2 regions of the Enterobacter dykesii genome follow, and region 2 is predicted to be linked to the other one. Evidence: predicted binding sites of a transcription regulator. Region 2 holds the regulator's gene; the other holds the start of a gene.

Region 1 (10,445 bases), 1.5 Mb from region 2:
TTATCTGCGTCATCGCACCGGGGATCTCATCGCCCGCGCGACAAACGACGTCGATCGCGTGGTCTTTGCCGCCGGGGAAGGGGTGCTGACGCTGGTGGACTCGCTGGTGATGGGATGTGCGGTGCTGATCGTGATGTCCACGCAGATCAGCTGGCAGCTGACCCTGCTCGCCCTGCTGCCGATGCCGATCATGGCGCTGGCGATCAATCGCTATGGGGAACAGCTGCACGAGCGCTTCAAGCTGGCGCAGGCGGCGTTTTCGTCTCTGAACGATCGCACCCAGGAGAGCATGACCAGCATCCGCATGATCAAAGCGTTTGGCCTGGAAGACCGGCAGTCTGCGCTGTTTGCCGCCGATGCGGCAGACACCGGGGCGAAAAACATGCGCGTCGCGCGCATTGATGCGCGATTTGATCCGACGATTTATATCGCAATCGGCATGGCAAATATGCTGGCCATTGGTGGCGGAAGCTGGATGGTGGTGCACGGCACGCTTACCCTGGGGCAATTGACCAGCTTTGCGATGTATCTGGGGCTGATGATCTGGCCGATGCTGGCGCTGGCCTGGATGTTTAATATCGTGGAGCGCGGCAGCGCCGCCTACAGCCGCATTCGCGCCATGCTGGCCGAAGCGCCGGTGGTCATCGACGGTAGCGAGGCCGTACCGGAAGGACGCGGCGTCATGACCGTCGACGTCCGCAAGTTTGTCTATCCGCATACGGAGCATCCGGTGCTGGAGAACGTCAGCTTTACCCTGCAGCCAGGGCAAATGCTGGGCATCTGCGGCCCGACGGGATCCGGCAAAAGTACCGTGCTCTCTTTGCTTCAGCGGCACTTTGACGTCACCGAGGGCGATATCCGCTTCCACGATATTCCGCTCACCAGGCTGCTGCTGGACGAGTGGCGTGGCCGCCTGGCGGTCGTCAGCCAGACGCCGTTTTTATTTTCGGACACCGTGGCGAACAACATCGCCCTGGGACGCCCCGGGGCGACGCAGGACGAGATTGAACATGTGGCGCGTCTGGCCAGCGTACATGATGATATTTTGCGTCTGCCGCAGGGGTACGAAACGGAAGTCGGGGAACGTGGCGTCATGCTGTCCGGGGGACAAAAACAGCGCATCTCCATTGCCCGCGCGCTGCTGCTGAATGCTGAAATTCTGATCCTGGATGATGCACTTTCCGCCGTGGACGGCCGTACCGAGCATCAGATCCTGCATAACCTGCGCCAGTGGGGAGACGGACGCACGGTGATTATCAGCGCCCACCGTTTGTCGGCGCTCACTGAAGCCAGCGAAATTGTGGTCTTACAGCACGGGCACATTGCCCAGCGCGGGCAGCATGAAATGCTTGCCGAGCAGCCGGGCTGGTATCGCGATATGTACCGCTATCAACAGCTTGAGGCGGCGCTGGACGGTGCGCCGGAGCAGGATGAGGAGGCCGCCAGTGCGTAAGCTTGGAACGATGTGGCCGACGCTCAAACGTCTGCTGGCCTACGGCTCGCCGTGGCGTAAACCGCTCTCCGTGGCCGTGCTTTTACTCTGGATTGCGGCGATTGCTGAAGTGAGCGGTCCGCTGCTCATCAGCTATTTTATCGACAACATGGTCGCCAAAAGCTACCTTCCGCTGGGGCTGGTGGCGGGCTTAGGCGTGGCCTACGTTGGCCTGCAGCTGGCGGCGGCTGGGCTGCACTATGCTCAGTCTCTGCTGTTTAACCGCGCAGCCGTGGGCGTCGTTCAGCAGCTGCGTACGGATGTGATGGACGCGGCGCTTCGCCAGCCGCTCAGCGAGTTTGATATCCAGCCGGTCGGGCAGGTGATTTCGCGCGTGACCAACGATACCGAGGTGATCCGCGATCTGTACGTTACCGTGGTTGCGACGGTGTTACGCAGCGCGGCGCTGATTGGCGCGATGCTGGTGGCGATGTTCAGCCTCGACTGGCGCATGGCGCTGGTGGCGATCACCATCTTCCCGGCGGTGCTGATTGTCATGGTCATTTACCAGCGCTACAGCACGCCAATCGTGCGTCGGGTCCGCGCTTATCTGGCCGACATCAACGATGGCTTCAACGAAGTGATCAACGGCATGAGCGTCATCCAGCAGTTCCGCCAGCAGGCGCGCTTTGGCGAACGCATGGGTGAAGCCAGCCGTTCGCACTACATGGCGCGTATGCAGACGCTGCGGCTTGATGGTTTCCTGCTGCGTCCGCTGCTGAGCCTTTTCTCGGCGCTGGTGCTTTGCGGGCTGCTGATGCTCTTTGGGCTGAGCTCAAACGGTACGATTGAAGTGGGCGTGCTGTACGCCTTTATCAGCTATCTCGGGCGTCTTAACGAGCCGTTGATCGAGCTTACCACCCAGCAATCGATGCTGCAGCAGGCGGTGGTCGCCGGTGAGCGCGTCTTTGAGCTGATGGACAGGCCGCGCCAGGCCTACGGCAATGACGAGCGGCCTCTGCAAAGCGGGACTATCGCCTTTGATAACGTCTCGTTTGCCTATCGCGAAGACCGGCTTGTGCTGCAGGACATCACGCTTGACGTTCCGTCGCGCGGTTTCGTGGCCCTGGTGGGGCATACCGGCAGCGGTAAGAGCACGCTTGCCAGCCTGTTGATGGGCTATTACCCGGTCACGCACGGCGAAATCCGCCTCGACGGGCGCCCGCTCGCGTCTCTCAGCCACACCGTGTTGCGTAAAGGCGTCGCGATGGTGCAGCAGGATCCGGTCGTGCTTGCCGATACCTTCTACGCCAACGTGACCCTGGGGCGAGACTACTCGCAGGAGCAGGTCTGGGACGTGCTGGAAAAAGTGCAGCTGGCAGAGCTGGCGCGCGGGTTTAGCGATGGGATCAATACCAAACTGGGCGAGCAGGGGAACAATCTCTCCGTCGGGCAAAAGCAGCTCCTGGCGCTGGCGCGGGTGCTGATTGAAACGCCGCAGATTCTGATTCTGGATGAAGCCACGGCCAGTATTGACTCCGGTACCGAGCAGGCCATCCAGCAGGCGCTGGCCGCGGTACGCGACCATACGACGCTGGTAGTGATTGCCCACCGTCTTTCCACCATCGTTGATGCCGATACCATTCTGGTGCTACACCGCGGACAGGCCGTTGAACGCGGTACGCACCGTGAACTGCTGGAAGCAAAAGGTCGCTACTGGCAGATGTACCAGCTGCAGCTGGCGGGCGAAGAGCTGGCGGCCAGCGTGCGTGATGAAGAGTCGCTTAGCGCCTGATGCACCAAAATGAGGCGACGCGCTAACAGTCATTCCTGTTGGTGCAAAACTGAAACGCACCCTGCACCGGCATGGTGCGTTTTTTTTCGCTTGTTTGTTTATTACGGCTGCGTAATGCTCTGTGCGCCGCCGTTCCCCCTCGTTTTCATTTCTGGCACACCCCTTGCAATACCTTCTGCGTAAGCTGCGGCCATTACCGAATTCTGACTGGAGGGGATCTATGAAGCTGGTTACGGTTGTAATCAAACCATTCAAACTCGAAGACGTGCGTGAAGCGTTGTCTTCAATGGGTATTCAGGGACTGACTGTCACCGAAGTGAAAGGCTTTGGTCGTCAGAAGGGTCATGCCGAGCTTTATCGCGGGGCGGAATACAGCGTTAACTTTCTGCCAAAAGTAAAAATTGATGTCGCGATTGCTGACGATCAGCTTGATGAAGTCATTGATGTCATTAGCAAAGCGGCCTATACCGGCAAAATTGGCGACGGCAAAATTTTCGTTGCCGAACTGCAGCGCGTCATTCGCATCCGTACCGGCGAATCTGACGAAGCGGCTCTGTAAGTAACTCCTGGCACACAGTGATAGGGATCGAGAAAATGAAGATAGCAACACTCAAAACGGGTCTGGGTTCGCTGGCGCTGCTGCCGGGCCTGGCGCTGGCTGCTACCCCAGCGGTGGTCGACAAAGCCGATAACGCCTTTATGATGATCAGCACCGCGCTGGTGCTGTTCATGTCAATTCCGGGCATTGCGCTGTTCTACGGCGGCCTGATCCGTGGCAAAAACGTTCTCTCCATGCTGACGCAGGTTGCCGTGACGTTCGCACTGGTCTGCGTGCTGTGGGTGGTTTACGGTTACTCGCTGGCGTTCGGTACGGGCAACGCGTTCTTTGGTAACTTCGACTGGGTGATGCTGAAAAATATTGAGCTGACCGCGCTGATGGGCAGTTTCTATCAGTACATCCACGTTGCGTTCCAGGGCTCCTTCGCCTGTATTACCGTCGGGCTGATTGTGGGCGCGCTCGCCGAGCGTATCCGTTTCTCTGCCGTGCTGATCTTCGTGGTGGTCTGGATGACGCTCTCCTATGTGCCGATTGCGCACATGGTCTGGGGTGGCGGTCTGCTGGCAACGCACGGCGCGCTGGACTTCGCGGGCGGTACCGTTGTTCACATCAACGCCGCGGTAGCGGGCCTGGTGGGCGCCTACCTGATTGGCAAACGCGTGGGCTTCGGTAAAGAAGCGTTCAAACCGCACAACCTGCCGATGGTATTTACCGGTACGGCTATCCTCTACTTTGGCTGGTTTGGCTTCAACGCCGGCTCGGCAAGTGCAGCAAACGAAATCGCCGCGCTGGCCTTCGTGAACACCGTTGTGGCAACTGCGGGTGCAATCCTCTCCTGGGTGTTTGGCGAGTGGGCGGTACGCGGTAAACCGTCACTGCTGGGTGCCTGTTCGGGTGCCATTGCCGGCCTGGTTGGCATTACGCCAGCGTGTGGTTATGTCGGCGTGGGTGGCGCGCTGCTGGTCGGTCTGGTTTCCGGTCTGGCGGGTCTGTGGGGCGTGACCGCATTGAAACGTGTGCTGCGCGTTGACGACCCATGCGATGTGTTTGGCGTGCACGGCGTGTGCGGCATCGTGGGTTGTATCATGACCGGTATCTTTGCCGCGAAATCGCTCGGTGGCGTGGGCTACGCAGAAGGCGTGACCATGGTTCATCAGGTGCTGGTGCAGCTGGAAAGTATCGCTATCACCGTTGTCTGGTCTGCCGTAGTCGCTTTCATTGGCTATAAGCTGGCGGATATGACGGTGGGTCTGCGCGTACCGGAAGAGCAGGAGCGCGAAGGTCTGGACGTCAACAGCCACGGCGAGAATGCGTATAACGCATAATAAACAGCAAAACGGCAACTTCGGTTGCCGTTTTTAATGTTTGTTCCCTCTCCTCGCGGGAGATAGTCAGGGTGAGGGCATCAGGCCGTACACAATCACCCGCGATTACGCATCACCCCTTCCTGCACCGTAGACGCGACCAGCACGCCGTCCTGAGTATAAAACTCCCCACGCACAAACCCGCGCGCGCTTGACGCTGACGTACTCTCCACGCTGTAAAGCAGCCACTCATTCATGTTGAACGGACGGTGGAACCACATTGAGTGATCGATTGTCGCGACCTGCATACCTTTTTCCAGGAAACCTACCCCGTGCGGCTGCAGCGCCACCGGCAGGAAGTTGAAATCTGACGCATAGCCGAGCAGATACTGATGCACGCGGAAATCTTCCGGCACGGTCCCGTTGGCACGGATCCAGACCTGGCGTTTCGGCTCGGCGGTATGGCCTTTCATCGGATTGTGGAATTCAACCGGGCGGATCTCCAGCGGCTTATCACAGAGAAACTTCTCTTTGACCTGTGGCGGAAGCAGATGCGCCAGCGCGCGGGCAATGTCCGTCTCTGATTTTAAAGAGTCGGGTGATGGAGCCGGGGGCATCACTTTTTGATGCTCGTAGCCTGGTTCCGGCGCCTGGAAAGAGGCGGTCATGTAAAAGATCGGCTTGCCGCTCTGAATGGCCGCGACGCGGCGTGCGCTAAAGCTGTTGCCGTCTCGCAGAACTTCAACGTCATACACAATCGGTTTTGCGCTATCGCCAGGGCGTAAGAAGTAGCTGTGGAAAGAATGCACCAGACGGTCTGCCGGGACAGTCTCCTTTGCTGCGTACAGAGCCTGTCCGACGACTTGCCCCCCGAAAACCTGACGTAAGCCGAGATCCTCGCTCTGTCCGCGAAAGAGTCCTTCCTCAATTTTTTCCAGATTCAGTAATGTCAGCAGATTGTTCAGTGCCTGACTCATAGTTGTCCTCAATAAACGCCGTAGCGAAAGATAGGCAGAGTATAACGCAGAAATGAAAGTGGTCCGATGGGTAGAATAATCTGAATATCGTGACGTTTTCAGGCATAAATCGGTGATCTGTGCCACACTTGAATACGTTATGTGATTGAAACGACATCGGATGGGATCGATCCCGCTGGTGCATTGATAAGGAGACTTCAATGAAACTCGTGCCTATGCTAAGTGGTGTAGCGATTGCGGTGGCGTTGTCCGCCTGTGCCGGTAAGAGCGCCCAGGTGCCGGTACCAGCTGCAGACCCGAACGGGATTAATACCCTTTCGCAGCAATCCATTCAGCAGCCTAACGTTTCCGGTACCATCTGGATTAAACAGAGAGTTGCGTTGCCGCCAGATGCGGTATTAACCGTAACACTGTCGGATGCTTCTCTGGCTGACGCGCCGTCGAAAGTTGTGGCCCAGCGTGCCGTTCGTACTGAAGGCAAGCAGGCGCCGTTTAGCTTCGTGTTGCCGTATAACCCGTCGGACGTGCAGCCTAACGCCCGCATCCTGCTGAGTGCTGCGGTAACGATTAACGGTAAGCTGGTCTTTATCACCGATACGGTCCAGGAAGCGATCAACAACGGTGGTACCAAAATTGATCTGAACCTGGTGCCGGTGCAGCAGACCGAAGTACCGATCGCACCGCAGACCAATCAGCCGTCCCTGCCAACCCCACCGACTCAGATGTAATGTCTGCATTGCCCCTCTCCTCCAGGAGAGGGGTCAATACACCCAGCGAAACTTCTGCAAGTCGATCTGACCCGACCCCGACACCTGTACTCCCTCTGCAAGTAACGCCTGACGCTGACGCTGGAGATCCGGTCCGGTGAGCGAAATGGCACCATGACGATTCACCACCCGATGCCAGGGCAGCGTACTGCCTTCCGGCAGTCGTTTCAGGACGCCTCCAACCTGCCGTGCCGCGCGCGGGGAACCGGCCAGACGCGCGACATCACCATAGGTGGTGACATAGCCTTCCGGGATTGAGGCCACGATTTGCCATACACGCTGTGGAAAGGAGTCGTGTTCGTCCATACCTTTACCTGTGGGGAGTTTATGGAAAGCTATGGTAAACGAAGATCTTCATGATTGCTGCGCCTGTTTGCGCAAGAAACCAGCATCCGGTTGCTGGTCGCTTGCAATTGGGTCTTAGCACAGGGATAATGCGCCAGCGCGTTGGTTATCAACGCTCTCAATGGGGGCTCTGTTGGTTCTCCCGCAACGCTACTCTGTTCACCAGGTCAGGTCCGGAAGGAAGCAGCCAGGGCAGACGACGTGTGTGCCGGGATGTAGCTGGCAGGGCCCCCACCCATTTGTGGCCTCATAAGATTCTTCAGCTTCACCTCTCCCTTGCATCATTACTCCACAATAAAACTACGTCTATATCGTGTAATATATATTTCATTGGACTGAAATATTATTGTCATAAACCTGTAATAATAGACTGTCATTTTATAATCGGACGGTTATTTTCTTCCTTAACTCAAAAAAATATATATCTGGATAATATTGTTAACTTCGTGTATTAAATAAAGTACTTATTCCGAAGGGAAGTGACAAACATGGCTACAGCGGTATTAAACGTTAAGATTGATGACGCGCTAAAAGAAAGGCTTCGCCACTATGCGGAAAGCAATAACGAGAATTTAAGCGTGACGACAGAGAAACTGCTGCTGCTGGCATTCGAAGCAGTAGAAGAGGCGGGAGTATCGGAAGAGGATATTGATAATCAGCATACGGAAGAAGAGAGTGTTTCTCCTTTTACTCCTAAAGAAATCAAGGCTCTACGTAAACTTCTGAAGAAGAGAAAATGAAACAACAACTGTCAACCGCCAGTGACTACAACGAGGCCTGCGATCTGTTGCGTTCAGGCTACGTGAAGCATGTACGTCTTGGCTGGAATGTTGGAAGCGATGAGTTCTTTCGTATTGCGTCTGACTGGTGTGATACCGGTGCAAAAATAAAGAAAGACGGTGATAACTTCGTTATTTCACTAAAAGGCTTTCCTATTCCTCCTCAGCATTAATTCTCAACCAGTGAAAACTGCTGACTGCATATGTTACAGTCAGCAGTTTTTATTTTATGATCTGCTTCAAATATTTTAATATTAGATCACGCTGCGTTTTAACGATGGCACGTTTTTATTCAGGGCGAGCCATAACGGTTTGATCCTCAGCAATGCCTGCTCAAGCTCTGTCGATTCCAGCGAGAAGGGCATACGTAAATAGCGGTCAAACGCCCCCGATAAACCAAATCGCGTGCCGGTCCCCAGGTTGATCCCCAGAATTTCAGCCCGCGCAGCAAGCTGTGTCGCCAGCATGCCCGGAAGCTCTATCCAGTAAGAGAGCCCGCCTTCCGCCTCGTGGAATTTCCACTCCGGGAAATGTTCGCGCAGCAGGTCACCACAGCGATCGCGCCGTTCCGCCAGCATCTTCCGACGTGCGGGCAGAAACGTCTCGCTGTTATTAATGAGCCACTGCATTGCCAGCTGTTCGAGCAGCGGCGAGCCTAAATCCAGGGTATCCCGCGTCTGGGCAAGCGTGGCGATGATGCGCGATGAGGCACGGATCCAGCCGAGACGCAGCCCGCCCCAGAAGCTTTTACCGGCAGAGCCTAAGGTGATGACGGTGGCCTGCGGGTTAAAGGCAGCCAGCGGCGGCGGGGGAGGCGCATCAAACCAGAGATCCACCATCGTTTCATCCACCACCAGCGCCGTGCGGGTTTGGGCTGCAATATCCGTGATGGCCTGACGGGTGGCGATATCCATACAGCGCCCGGTCGGATTATGAAAATCAGGCATCAGGTACGCCAGGCGCGGCGCCGTCTGGGCAAGCGTTGCGGCAAAGCCATCCGTATCCCAGCCGGTTTCCGGCAGCGACACTCCTACGGGCCGACACTGCGCCCCCTGAATGGCGGCAATCGCCAGCGGATAGGTGGGATGATCGACCACGACGCGGTCCCCCGGTCCGGTCATCATTCGCAGTACCAGCGCAAAGCCGCTGACGGCGCCATTGACCACCATCACTTCGTCTGCGCGGGTGGGAAGACCCCGCGCGGTATAGCGCGCAGCGATGGCCTCCCGCAGCGTCGGTAGCCCTAGCTGATCGTAGCCCGTTAGCGAGAGATGCGGGGTAATGGCCGTGAGCGCATGGGTATAAGCCTGATGGATCTCCGGCCCGGCATTGAGGGCGGCAGTGGAGAGATCCAGTGCGGCGCTCGCCGCGGAAAGAGTAGGAACGGCGCGCGTGTCCGGGAGAATGACCCGTGACCCGCTGCCGTGGCGGCTTTCAAGATATCCTTCTTCACGCAGGTGGGCGAGCGCGCTGCTGACGGTGGTACGGCTCACTTCCAGCGCCGCGGCCAGCTCACGCTCGCCCGGCAGCCGCGTATTCAGTGCCAGCCGTCCATCAAGGATTAATAGACGCAGCGCGTCGGCCAGCTGCCGCCAGAGCGGGGTGCGGGATGAGGCTTGCTGCCAGTGGCCTAAAAGGCGTACCAGCGACTGGCTTCCGAAGCGGCGTGATGACATATGCAGTCCACTATTTGAAAACTGGACATTAATCATAGTGCCATTTTAGGTCAGGATGAAAGCCTGGTTCACTGGAGAAGATAAAAATGGTACGTCGTCTGCTACAACTTTATGTCGGTTTAGGACTGTATGGCCTTTCCACCGCGATGTTCATTCGTTCCGATTTGGGTGTCGATCCCTGGGATGTGTTTCACCTCGGGGTGGGGATGCAGCTGGGGATGACTATCGGGACAGTGATCATTGTGACCGGCGCTGCGGTGCTGCTGCTGTGGATCCCGCTGCGCCAGATGCCGGGCCTCGGCACGATCAGCAACGTGATTTGTATCGGTCTGGCGGCGGACGCCAGCATGGCGCTTATCCCGGAGCTGGATTCGTTACCCGTTCGAATTGCTTTCCTGGTATCGGGCATTGTGATGAACGCGATTGCGACCAGCATGTATATCGGGGCCGGTTTCGGACCAGGCCCGCGCGATGGCCTGATGACCGGGATTCACGCCCGGCTGGGATGGTCCATTCGCAGCGTGCGCACCTCAATTGAGGTGTCCGTCCTGCTGATTGGGTGCGTGCTTGGCGGCACGTTTGGGGTGGGAACCGTACTCTATGCTCTGACCATTGGCCCGCTTATCCAGCTCTGTCTGCCCTGGTTCCGCCAGAAGCCGCGCATTGCGGAAATCCCCCAGCCGGAGCGGGTTGTTTAATTTTGCGAAGCGCTCACATGTTTTAACGGCGTCGCTGTGCCAGAATAGGCGCTTCGAAAATCGCGATGCCAGAAAGCATGAAAGCAATCACTCTCTATGATGTCGCCCTCCTT
Region 2 (10,445 bases):
CTATGTGAAATACCTGAAGTCGAGCGGGCAGGATGCGGGACGCTATCAGCTCAACATGTGGAGCAAAATCTTCCAGCCGATGTCCGTGGCTGTAATGATGCTGATGGCGCTGTCGTTTATCTTCGGTCCGTTGCGCAGCGTGCCGATGGGCGTGCGTGTCGTGACCGGTATCAGTTTCGGCTTTGTGTTCTACGTGCTCGATCAGATCTTCGGTCCGCTGACGCTGGTTTATGGCATTCCGCCGATAATTGGAGCGCTGCTGCCAAGCGCAAGTTTCCTCCTGATCAGCCTCTGGCTGCTGTTGAAACGCTCCTGATCGACCTCTCCTCGCTTCCGGTTAACCGGGAGCGAGGCTAATCTCCTGTTTCACCCCGCACTTTTTCTCACAACCTTCAACGCCTCGCCCTGAATTTGAGTATTATTGAGCGATAAAGTCGTGAAGGGATCCTCTATGAAGCAAATTCGAATGCTTGCCCAGTATTACGTCGACCTGATGATGAAGCTTGGGCTGGTGCGTTTCTCCATGCTGCTTGCGCTGGCGCTGGTCGTTCTGGCCATTGTCGTGCAAATGGCCGTCACCATGGTTCTGCATGGCCAGGTCGAGAGTATCGACGTCATCCGCTCCATCTTCTTTGGCTTGCTCATTACGCCCTGGGCGGTCTATTTCCTTTCCGTAGTGGTTGAACAGCTGGAAGAGTCCCGTCAGCGTCTGTCAAAACTGGTCGATAAACTGGAAGAGATGCGCGAGCGCGACCTGAAGCTCAACGTCCAGCTTAAAGACAACATTGCGCAGCTGAATCAGGAGATCTCCGATCGTGAGAAGGCGGAGGCCGAGCGTCAGGCCACGCTGGAGCAGCTGAAAATCGAAATGAAAGAGCGCGAGGTCACGCAGATCCAGCTTGAGCAGCAATCCTCTTTTCTACGGTCATTCCTCGATGCTTCGCCGGATCTGGTGTTTTACCGTAATGAAGATAAAGAGTTTTCCGGCTGTAACCGGGCGATGGAGTTGCTCACCGGGAAAAGCGAGAAGCAGCTGATTAACCTGAAGCCGCAGGACGTTTACTCTGAAGAGGCGGCGGCCAAGGTTATGGAGACGGACGAAAAAGTATTCCGCCATAACGTCTCGCTGACCTATGAACAGTGGCTGGATTATCCGGACGGACGCAAAGCCTGCTTTGAGATCCGTAAGGTGCCCTACTATGACCGCGTGGGGAAACGCCACGGCCTGATGGGCTTTGGCCGCGATATCACCGAGCGTAAGCGCTACCAGGATGCCCTGGAGCGCGCCAGCCGCGATAAGACTACCTTTATCTCCACCATCAGCCACGAGCTGCGTACGCCGCTTAATGGCATTGTCGGGCTGAGCCGTATTCTGCTGGATACCGACCTGACCGCAGAGCAGGAAAAATACCTTAAGACTATCCATGTCTCAGCGGTCACGCTGGGTAATATCTTCAACGATATTATTGATATGGATAAGATGGAGCGCCGTAAAGTTCAGCTTGATAATCAGCCTGTTGATTTCACCAGCTTCCTTGCCGATCTGGAGAACCTCTCCGGCCTGCAGGCGCAGCAGAAGGGACTGAGTTTTGTTATGGATCCAACCCTGCCGCTGCCGCATAAAGTGGTGACTGACGGCACGCGTCTGCGTCAGATCCTGTGGAACCTTATCAGCAACGCGGTGAAGTTTACCCAGAAGGGGCAGGTGGCGGTGCGCGTCCGCTATGACGAAGGCGACATGCTGCACTTCGAGGTGGAGGACTCCGGGATGGGCATTCCGCAGGAGGAGCAGGACAAAATTTTCGCGATGTACTATCAGGTGAAGGACAGCAACGGCGGGAAACCGGCTACCGGAACGGGTATTGGCCTGGCCGTGTCTAAACGGCTGGCGAAGAGTATGGGTGGCGATATCACCGTTGCCAGCCAGCCTGGCAGCGGATCAACCTTCACGCTGACGGTTCATGCCCCTGCGGTGGCGGAAGAGGTTGAGGATACCTTTGCAGACGACGATATGCCGCTGCCAGCGCTGCACGTCCTGCTGGTGGAAGATATCGAGCTGAACGTGATTGTGGCGCGCTCTGTGCTGGAAAAACTGGGCAACAGCGTGGATGTCGCGATGACCGGTAAGGCCGCGCTGGAGATGTTTAAACCGGGCGAATACGATCTTGTCCTGCTGGATATTCAGCTGCCGGATATGACCGGGCTGGATATTTCGCGTGAGCTGACGCGTCAGTACGCGGCCGACGAACTGCCGCCGCTGGTGGCGCTGACGGCGAACGTGCTGAAAGATAAAAAAGAGTATCTCGATGCCGGTATGGACGATGTACTCAGCAAGCCGCTGGCGGTGCCTGCTCTGACCGCCATGATTAAGAAGTTCTGGGATACCCGTGATGAAGAGGAGAGCACCATGACGTCTTTAGATAGCGCAAAAGCCCAAACGATACTCGATACCGCGATGCTGGAGCAGTACATCGATCTGGTGGGGCCGAAACTGATTACCGACGGTCTGGCAGTGTTCGAAAAAATGATGCCAGGCTACCTGAGCGTGCTGGAATCAAACCTGACGGCCCGGGACCAGAAGGGCATCGTCGAAGAAGGTCATAAAATCAAAGGTGCCGCCGGCTCGGTTGGCTTACGCCATCTGCAGCAACTGGGTCAACAGATTCAGTCGCCTGATTTACCTGCATGGGAAGATAACGTGGGTGATTGGGTTGAAGAGATGAAACAAGAGTGGCAAAACGATGTTGCGGTACTTAAAGCCTGGGTCGACGCCAGAAAAAAATGACCCCGGATTAACCGGGGTGCGCGAATACTGCGCCAACACCAGGGAAATCGTGGCTGCGCCTGTTTTTTAAAGTTATTTTCGAAATGGCGCTGCCTGAAAAATTTAGGCCGCACGCAGATAAGATAGCAAATCTTAAATGGTTTGTTACATGAATCAGTGAAATGTGTGAAGCATAGCGTTTTAATCAAAATTATTAATGTGCTTCAGTAAGTTGCAGAAAAGGATTGTCATGATGAAAAAGATTGGTGTCGTGCTGAGCGGATGCGGTGTTTACGATGGTTCTGAAATACATGAAGCCGTAATCACGCTGCTGGCCCTGGCTAAGCAGGGAGCAGAGGTTATTTGTTTTGCGCCAGATAAAAATCAGGCGGATGTGATTAATCATCTGACCGGCGAGCCGATGGCGGAAACCCGTAATGTACTGATTGAAGCCGCACGTATTGCGCGAGGTGATATCCATCCTCTTATTCAGGCAGACCCTGCAGAGCTTGATGCGCTCATTGTGCCGGGTGGGTTTGGGGCGGCCAAAAATCTCAGTACCTTTGCTGCGCAGGGAGCGGAGTGTCAGATCGATCCTCATCTTAAAGCGCTGTCGCAGGCCATGCATGCGGCTGGAAAACCGCAGGGCTTTATCTGCATCGCGCCGGCAATGCTGCCCAGGATTTTTGATTTCCCGCTGCGTCTGACTATCGGGACGGATATTGATACCGCAGAGATCGTGGAGGAAATGGGGGGCGAACACGTTCCGTGCCCGGTTGATGACATTGTGGTTGATGAAGATAACAAAATTGTCACCACGCCGGCGTATATGCTGGCGAATAATATCGCTGAGGCTGCCTCAGGTATTGAAAAGCTGGTGGCCCGCGTGCTGGTGCTGACTGAATGAGGCGTAAATTTGCCGCAGGCGCAGGGGTGAAACGTTTTCTCTTGCGCATCGTACTTGTGCTGGCGGTATTCTGGGGCGGCGGGCTGGCTTTATTCAGCATTATGCCGGTACCGTTCTCTGCCGTTATGGTTGAGCGCCAGCTTAGCGCGTGGTTCAGCGGCGATTTCAGCTATGTTGCCCACTCTGACTGGGTGAGCATGGACGAGATCTCCCCGTTCATGGGGCTGGCGGTCATCGCGGCGGAGGACCAGAAATTCCCGGAGCACTGGGGGTTTGACGTGGCGGCCATTGAGAAGGCGCTAGCCCATAACGAACGCCATGAAAACCGCGTGCGCGGGGCATCAACCTTGTCGCAGCAGACGGCCAAAAATCTGTTTCTGTGGGATGGTCGAAGCTGGGTGCGAAAAGGGCTGGAAGCGGGGCTGACCCTGGGAATGGAAACGGTCTGGAGCAAAAAACGCATTCTGACCGTCTATCTCAACGTCGCTGAGTTTGGCGACGGCATATTTGGCGTGGAAGCTGCCGCACAGCGGTATTTCAATAAGCCAGCCAGCCGTCTGAGCATGTCAGAAGCAGCGCTATTGGCCGCTGTATTACCGAACCCTATCCGCTTTAAGGCCAGTGCCCCATCAGGGTACGTGCGAAGCCGACAGGCGTGGATTATGCGCCAGATGAATCAGCTGGGCGGAGAGGGGTTTATGCGGCGTAATAACCTTATGTAGGACGGGTAAGCGCAGCGCTACCCGCCTGAATAGCAAATATTAATCTTCGTCGAAACCTGCGTTAAACAGGGCAATCACCGCCGCCAGCGCTTCCTCTTCCTGAGGGCCGCTGGCTTCTACTTCAATCTGGCGCCCTTTGGCGGAATCGAGCATCAGCAGTGCGATCACGCTGTTCGCTTCCGCTTCGGTGCCTTCGTCATTCCGCAGCAGTACCTCTGCATCGAAACCCTGCATCAGCTCAAAAAGCTTCATCGCCGGGCGCGCATGCATACCCAGCTTATTGGTGATCTCAACGGTTTGTTTTACGGTCATGTTTTACGTTTTTCCAGCGTGCGATGACGGGACTGAACGTTCTTCCCGCGCGAGCGGAAATAGTCGGCCAGCTGTTCGGCGATATAAACCGAACGATGTTTACCGCCGGTACAGCCAATCGCCACCGTCAGGTAGCTACGATTGTTTGTCTCCAGCATAGGTAACCATAGCTCAAGGTAGCTTCGCGTCTGGTAGATAAAATTGTGTACTTCTGTGTGCCGGTCGAGGAACGCCGCCACCGGCTTATCCAGACCGGTCATTGGACGCAGCTTCGGATCCCAGTGCGGGTTCGGCAGGAAGCGAACGTCGAAAACGTAATCCGCATCAATCGGAATACCGTGCTTAAAGCCGAAGGATTCGAACACCATCGTCAGTTCGCGCTCGCGTTTACCCAACAGACGGGTACGCAGCATTTCCGCCAGCTCGTGAACGGACATCTCAGAGGTGTCGACAATCAGGTCGGCACGAGAGCGCAGCGGCTCCAGCAGGTCGCTCTCTTCATCAATAGCGCTCTCCAGAGAGAGGTTCTTGCTGGAAAGCGGGTGCAAACGACGGGTATCGCTATAGCGGCGGATCAGCGTATTGCGGTCTGCATCGAGGAACAGCAGCTGAGGCGAGAACGCGTCAGGCAGGTTGCTCATGGCCTGTTCGAAGATCTCTGGCGATTCAGGCATGTTACGAACGTCGATACTGACGGCGGCAGAGGTTTGTCTCTCCGCCAGCGTGCGGGCCAGGTCGGGCAACAACACGACCGGCAGATTATCGACGCAGTAAAAACCCATGTCTTCCAGGGCGCGCAGAGCAACGGATTTCCCCGACCCTGAACGGCCACTGACAATCATCAGCACCATGTTCCGTTTCTCCTCAGGACAACAGATGTGAAGGCCATCTCCTGGTTATGCATCATCCTGATTGCCTTCTGCTTCAGTGATAATTTGATAGAGCTCTTCATCACTTTGAGCCGAGCGCAGTCGACGGCAAATAGTTTTATCGGCCAGACGCTTGGCGACCAGCGACAGCGTATGCAGATGGGTTTTCGTCTGATCGGCAGGCACCAGCAGCGCGAAGAGGAGATCGACGGGCTGGTTATCAATGGCATCGAAGGCGATGGGCGTTTCAAGCTGCACAAACACACCAACGGCACGCAGGGTATCCTCTTCCAGTTTGCCATGCGGGATCGCGATGCCGTTGCCGATACCGGTACTGCCCATTTTTTCACGGGTCAGAATCGCTTCGAACACCACCTGCGGCGGCAGGCCCAGCTGTTTGGCAGCCAGTTCACTGATGATCTCCAGCGCACGTTTTTTGCTCTGGCAGTGAACCGCACTGCGGGTACATTCCTGGTTAAGGACATTGCTCAGTTGAAGAGCGGAATCGTTGTTCATCATAATTTCACCTAAGCGCTAACTGTACAAATGGCCTGTTGTGTTTCACAACAGGCCTTCCTGCACCCGTTAACTGCCCGGACAATTAGTGTTGTTTCAGTTTATCTTTATGTTTATTAAGCTGTCGTGCAAGCTTATCAATCAAGCCGTCGATAGCAGCGTACATGTCTTGCCCTTCCGCACTGGCATGCAGTTCACCCCCGTTAACATGCAGGGTGGCATCCGAGATATGAGTCACTTTCTCCACTTTCAACACAATATAGACCTGATTGATCCTTTCGAAATACTGCTCGAGTTTTGCAAACTTCGCGTTAACGAAGTCGCGTAAAGCCTCAGTAATTTCGACGTTTTGTCCAGTGATGTTGAGCTGCATAGTGTCTTCCTTATCGGTTGTGTCAGACCAGCTGTTTACGCTGGTTGGACGGCGGAATGGATAAAGACTCTCGATACTTCGCAACAGTACGACGTGCCACCATAATACCCTGATCGGACAGCATGGTGGTTAACTTACTGTCGCTTAGTGGCTTCGCGGGGTTCTCCGCGGCGATCAACTTCTTCACCAGGGCACGAATGGCCGTTGACGACGCTTCGCCGCCGCCCTCGGTATTCACATGGCTGGAGAAGAAATACTTAAGCTCAAATATACCGCGTGGACTGTGCAGATACTTCTGCGTGGTGACACGGGAAATGGTTGATTCATGCATCTCGACGGCCTGGGCGATATCCGCCAGTACCATCGGTTTCATATACTCTTCGCCCTGCTCAAAGAACGCCTGCTGCTGTTCGACAATACAGCGGCTGACGCGCAGCAGCGTATCATTTCGGCTCTCCAGACTTTTGATCAGCCATCGCGCTTCCTGAAGATTGCTGCGAATATATTGATTGTCGGAGTCGTTACGCGCGCTGGTGCACATGGAGGCATACTGCTGGTTGATTTGCAGACGAGGGATGCTGTCTGAATTCAGTTCAACGACCCAGCGGTCATTGTGTTTTCTGACCAGCACGTCCGGGATCACGTACTCGGGTTCGCTGGTCTGGATCGACTGTCCCGGGCGCGGATCGAGCGACTGGATCAGATTCACCGCTTCTTTCAGCACCTCTTCCTTCAGGCGCGTGACGCGCATCAGGCTGCGGAAATCGTGGTTGGCCAACAGATCCAGATGATCGCTGATGATTAAGCGCGCCTCGTCGAGCCATGGCGTCTCTTTGCTGAACTGAGAAAGCTGGATCAGCAGGCAGTCGCGCAGATCTTTTGCGGCTACGCCTACCGGATCGAAACGCTGGATGCGCTTCAGAACGGCTTCAACTTCCTCAAGCTCAATCTCGTCGTCGCCCATGCTTTCCAGGATATCGTCCAGCGTGACGGTCAAATAGCCGGTGTCGTCAACGGCATCGACAATTGAGGTGGCAATCGCGCGGTCGGTATCGGAGAAGGGGGTAAGTTCCACCTGCCACATCAGGTAATCCTGCAGCGACTGGGTGGTCTCTCCCTGATAGACCGGTAGCTCATCATCCTGGTAGTCTGCACGCGTACCGGAAGGGGTTCCGGCGGTGTAGATTTCATCCCAGCTGGCATCCAGCGGAAGCTCGTCGGGCATCTCTTTTTGTTCGAGTGCATCCGCGGTGTCGAGCGCTTCTGTATCCTGTGACTGCTGAGCGTCTACCTCGTCATGAAGATCGGTTTGTTCCAGCAGGGGGTTGCTGTCCAGCGCCTGCTGGAGCTCCTGCTGAAGTTCTAACGTGGACAGTTGCAACAGGCGAATTGCCTGCTGTAGCTGCGGCGTCATTGCCAGTTGTTGGCTGAGCCTTAATTGCAAACCTTGCTTCATGTTCAGAGCTTTTTTCTCCGGTTCGGCGTTACGTTACCTCTACCCTATCAGAGTCTGAAGTCTTCCCCAAGATAGACGCGCTTAACATGATCGTCTTCGAGGATCTGCTGCGGCGTACCGTGGGCGATCAGATTGCCCTGGCTCACAATATACGCGCGTTCACACACGGCCAGCGTTTCACGAACGTTGTGGTCGGTGATCAGTACGCCAAGCCCGCTGTCACGCAGGTGTTCAATGATGCGTTTAATGTCGATAACCGAGATCGGGTCAACGCCCGCAAACGGTTCATCCAGAAGGATAAATTTCGGGTTTGCAGCCAGCGCACGCGCAATCTCAACACGACGGCGTTCACCCCCGGAGAGGGCCTGACCGAGGCTGTCGCGCAGATGCTCAATGTGGAACTCTTCCATCAACTCGTTGGCACGATCCTGACGCTGTTCGCTGGTCAGATCGTTACGAATTTCCAGGACCGCCATCAGGTTATCGTAAACGCTAAGGCGACGGAAAATGGAGGCTTCCTGCGGCAGGTAGCCGATCCCGCGACGCGCGCGCGCGTGCAGAGGCAGAAGGCTGATGTCTTCATCGTCAATGATAATGTTGCCGGCATCGCGCGGCACAATGCCAACGACCATGTAGAAAGTGGTGGTTTTACCCGCACCGTTAGGGCCAAGCAGCCCCACGATTTCGCCGGAGTTGACGGTCAGACTGACATCTTCTACGACACGGCGGCCCTTGTAGGCCTTCGCGAGATTTTTTGCAGTTAATGTTGCCATAACGAATTAGTTACTCTTCTTCTGTGCCGGGGCCTGGCCTTTGCCTTTGTCCTGCAGCTGCGACGGAACCAGGACGGTCGTGACGCGTTTGCCTTTCTCGCTGGAGGCCTGCATTTTTTGCTCTTTCACCAGATAGGTGATCTGGTCGCCGGTAATGTTGCTGTCCAGCTGTTCCAGATACGCGTTTCCGGTCAGGATGACCAGGTCCTTCGCCAGCTCATAGTGCATATGCGAGGCGCGGCCTTTCACCGGCTTGCCGTTGTCCTGCATCTGGTAGAAGGTGGCCGGGTTGCCGTAACCATCAATGATCTCTTTGCCCTGCTCGCCACCCGGACGGGTCACGACCACTTTGTCGGCGTTAATTTTGATGGTGCCCTGAGTCATGACGACGTTACCCGTGAAGGTGACGACGTTGCCCTGCATATCGAGCGACTGGGTATCAGACTCGATATGGATCGGTTGGTCGGTATCGCCCGTTACAGCAAGCGCGGGGAGACTGGTCGCCAGCATCGCGCTGGCGATAATTACTTTAAGGCTGAGTTTGTTTGTTTTGAATTTCATAGGAGGTTCTAACCTTTTCAATCAGCTCGGCGTTCTTGCTGCGTAAGTTCCCGCGCATTCTCAAACCGCTGGAATTAAATGTTGTGCCATACAGTGTGACCAGATCCTGCGAGGTCACGTCCTGGGTTACCAGGTTAATCTGGGCATTATCCGTCGTAATTTTTCGCAGTTGCGAGTCAGCGGTCAGGGCGTTGACTTCAACGTGGCCATACAGATAAAGCATACGGTCATTTGTCAGTTTTGCCCTATCTGACTTAATTGACCACGTCGGCACTTTGTCCTTATCAAATGTGGTCATGACAGGTTGGGTAAACCACGAAATACCGTCATCTGAAAAATATTCAACATGCTGGGCAATCAGACGATAGTTCAGCGCGCCTTCCGGGCTGTAGACCACGGTGTCGCTGTGATCGCTTTTATAGGTTGGATCGTTATTGTTGACCACTTCCGTTTGCGTATCGTCGCGATCGGCAAGGTTCACGCCAATCAAGACCAGTGCGACAAGCGAAAGCAAAATGATAATCCAGCGTCTGGTTTTACTCATATCGATTGCCCTTTGGCCTCATCAAGCTTGCCCTGCGCCAGCAAAAGCAGATCGCAGACTTCACGTACGGCACCACGGCCGCCGTTGATGTGGGTAACGTAGTCTGCGCGCGGGATCAGCAGCGGATGCGCATCGGCAACGGCGATGCTCAGCCCGACTTCAGCCATCACAGGCCAGTCAATCAGATCGTCCCCGACGTAGGCTACGTTTTCCGGTGCGATAGCCAGTTTACCCAGTAAATCCTTAAACGCCGCCATCTTATCGGATTGACCCTGATACAGATGGGTAATTCCTAAGGTTTCACAGCGGTCTTCTACCAGTTTAGCTTTTCGTCCGGTGATGATAGCCACCTCAATACCTGAGGTGAGCGCGCAGCGGATACCGTAGCCGTCGCGAACGTTAAACGCTTTCAGCTCTTCACCATTGTTGCCCATGTAAATCAGGCCATCGGAAAGTACGCCATCCACGTCCAGGATGAGCAGACGAATGTTTTCCGCCTTTGCCATCATCTGGGTACTGATCGGTCCATAACAGGTTGCAAGGGATGCACCCGCATTACTCATTGTCTTATCCTTCATTACACTACGCCTGCGCGCAGCAGATCATGCATATGTACCACACCCAGCAACTGGTCGCCATCGGCAACCA

What was found. The regulator sigma-54, encoded in region 2, starts transcription at its own class of promoters, with help from an activator protein. The targets are predictions, from matches to a motif close to GTTGGCACANNTTTCGCTNT.
Region 1: glnK (P-II family nitrogen regulator) is a predicted target of sigma-54. The motif match lies at 3,378-3,397, and genes of this name have one in related genera.

What each region holds. Positions count from the first base shown of each region.
Region 1 is NZ_CP126604.1:999,346-1,009,790, forward strand. It holds gene F0320_RS04650 (SmdA family multidrug ABC transporter permease/ATP-binding protein) at 1-1,453, shown strand, start outside; gene F0320_RS04655 (SmdB family multidrug efflux ABC transporter permease/ATP-binding protein) at 1,464-3,227, shown strand; gene glnK (P-II family nitrogen regulator) at 3,448-3,786, shown strand; gene amtB (ammonium transporter AmtB) at 3,822-5,111, shown strand; gene tesB (acyl-CoA thioesterase II) at 5,207-6,067, opposite strand; gene F0320_RS04675 (YbaY family lipoprotein) at 6,268-6,795, shown strand; partial or broken gene F0320_RS04680 (MGMT family protein) at 6,829-7,226, opposite strand; RNA gene ffs (signal recognition particle sRNA small type) at 7,311-7,407, shown strand; gene F0320_RS04690 (hypothetical protein) at 7,668-7,919, shown strand; gene F0320_RS04695 (hypothetical protein) at 7,916-8,131, shown strand; gene F0320_RS04700 (PLP-dependent aminotransferase family protein) at 8,213-9,634, opposite strand; gene F0320_RS04705 (YczE/YyaS/YitT family protein) at 9,721-10,332, shown strand; gene F0320_RS04710 (LacI family DNA-binding transcriptional regulator) at 10,410-10,445, shown strand, end outside.
Region 2 is NZ_CP126604.1:4,014,053-4,024,497, reverse strand. It holds gene lptG (LPS export ABC transporter permease LptG) at 1-316, shown strand, start outside; gene arcB (aerobic respiration two-component sensor histidine kinase ArcB) at 452-2,785, shown strand; gene elbB (isoprenoid biosynthesis glyoxalase ElbB) at 3,018-3,671, shown strand; gene mtgA (monofunctional biosynthetic peptidoglycan transglycosylase) at 3,668-4,393, shown strand; gene npr (PTS phosphocarrier protein NPr) at 4,433-4,705, opposite strand; gene rapZ (RNase adapter RapZ) at 4,702-5,556, opposite strand; gene ptsN (PTS IIA-like nitrogen regulatory protein PtsN) at 5,602-6,093, opposite strand; gene hpf (ribosome hibernation promoting factor) at 6,176-6,463, opposite strand; gene rpoN (RNA polymerase factor sigma-54) at 6,486-7,919, opposite strand; gene lptB (LPS export ABC transporter ATP-binding protein) at 7,967-8,692, opposite strand; gene lptA (lipopolysaccharide ABC transporter substrate-binding protein LptA) at 8,699-9,253, opposite strand; gene lptC (LPS export ABC transporter periplasmic protein LptC) at 9,222-9,797, opposite strand; gene kdsC (3-deoxy-manno-octulosonate-8-phosphatase KdsC) at 9,794-10,360, opposite strand; gene kdsD (arabinose-5-phosphate isomerase KdsD) at 10,375-10,445, opposite strand, start outside.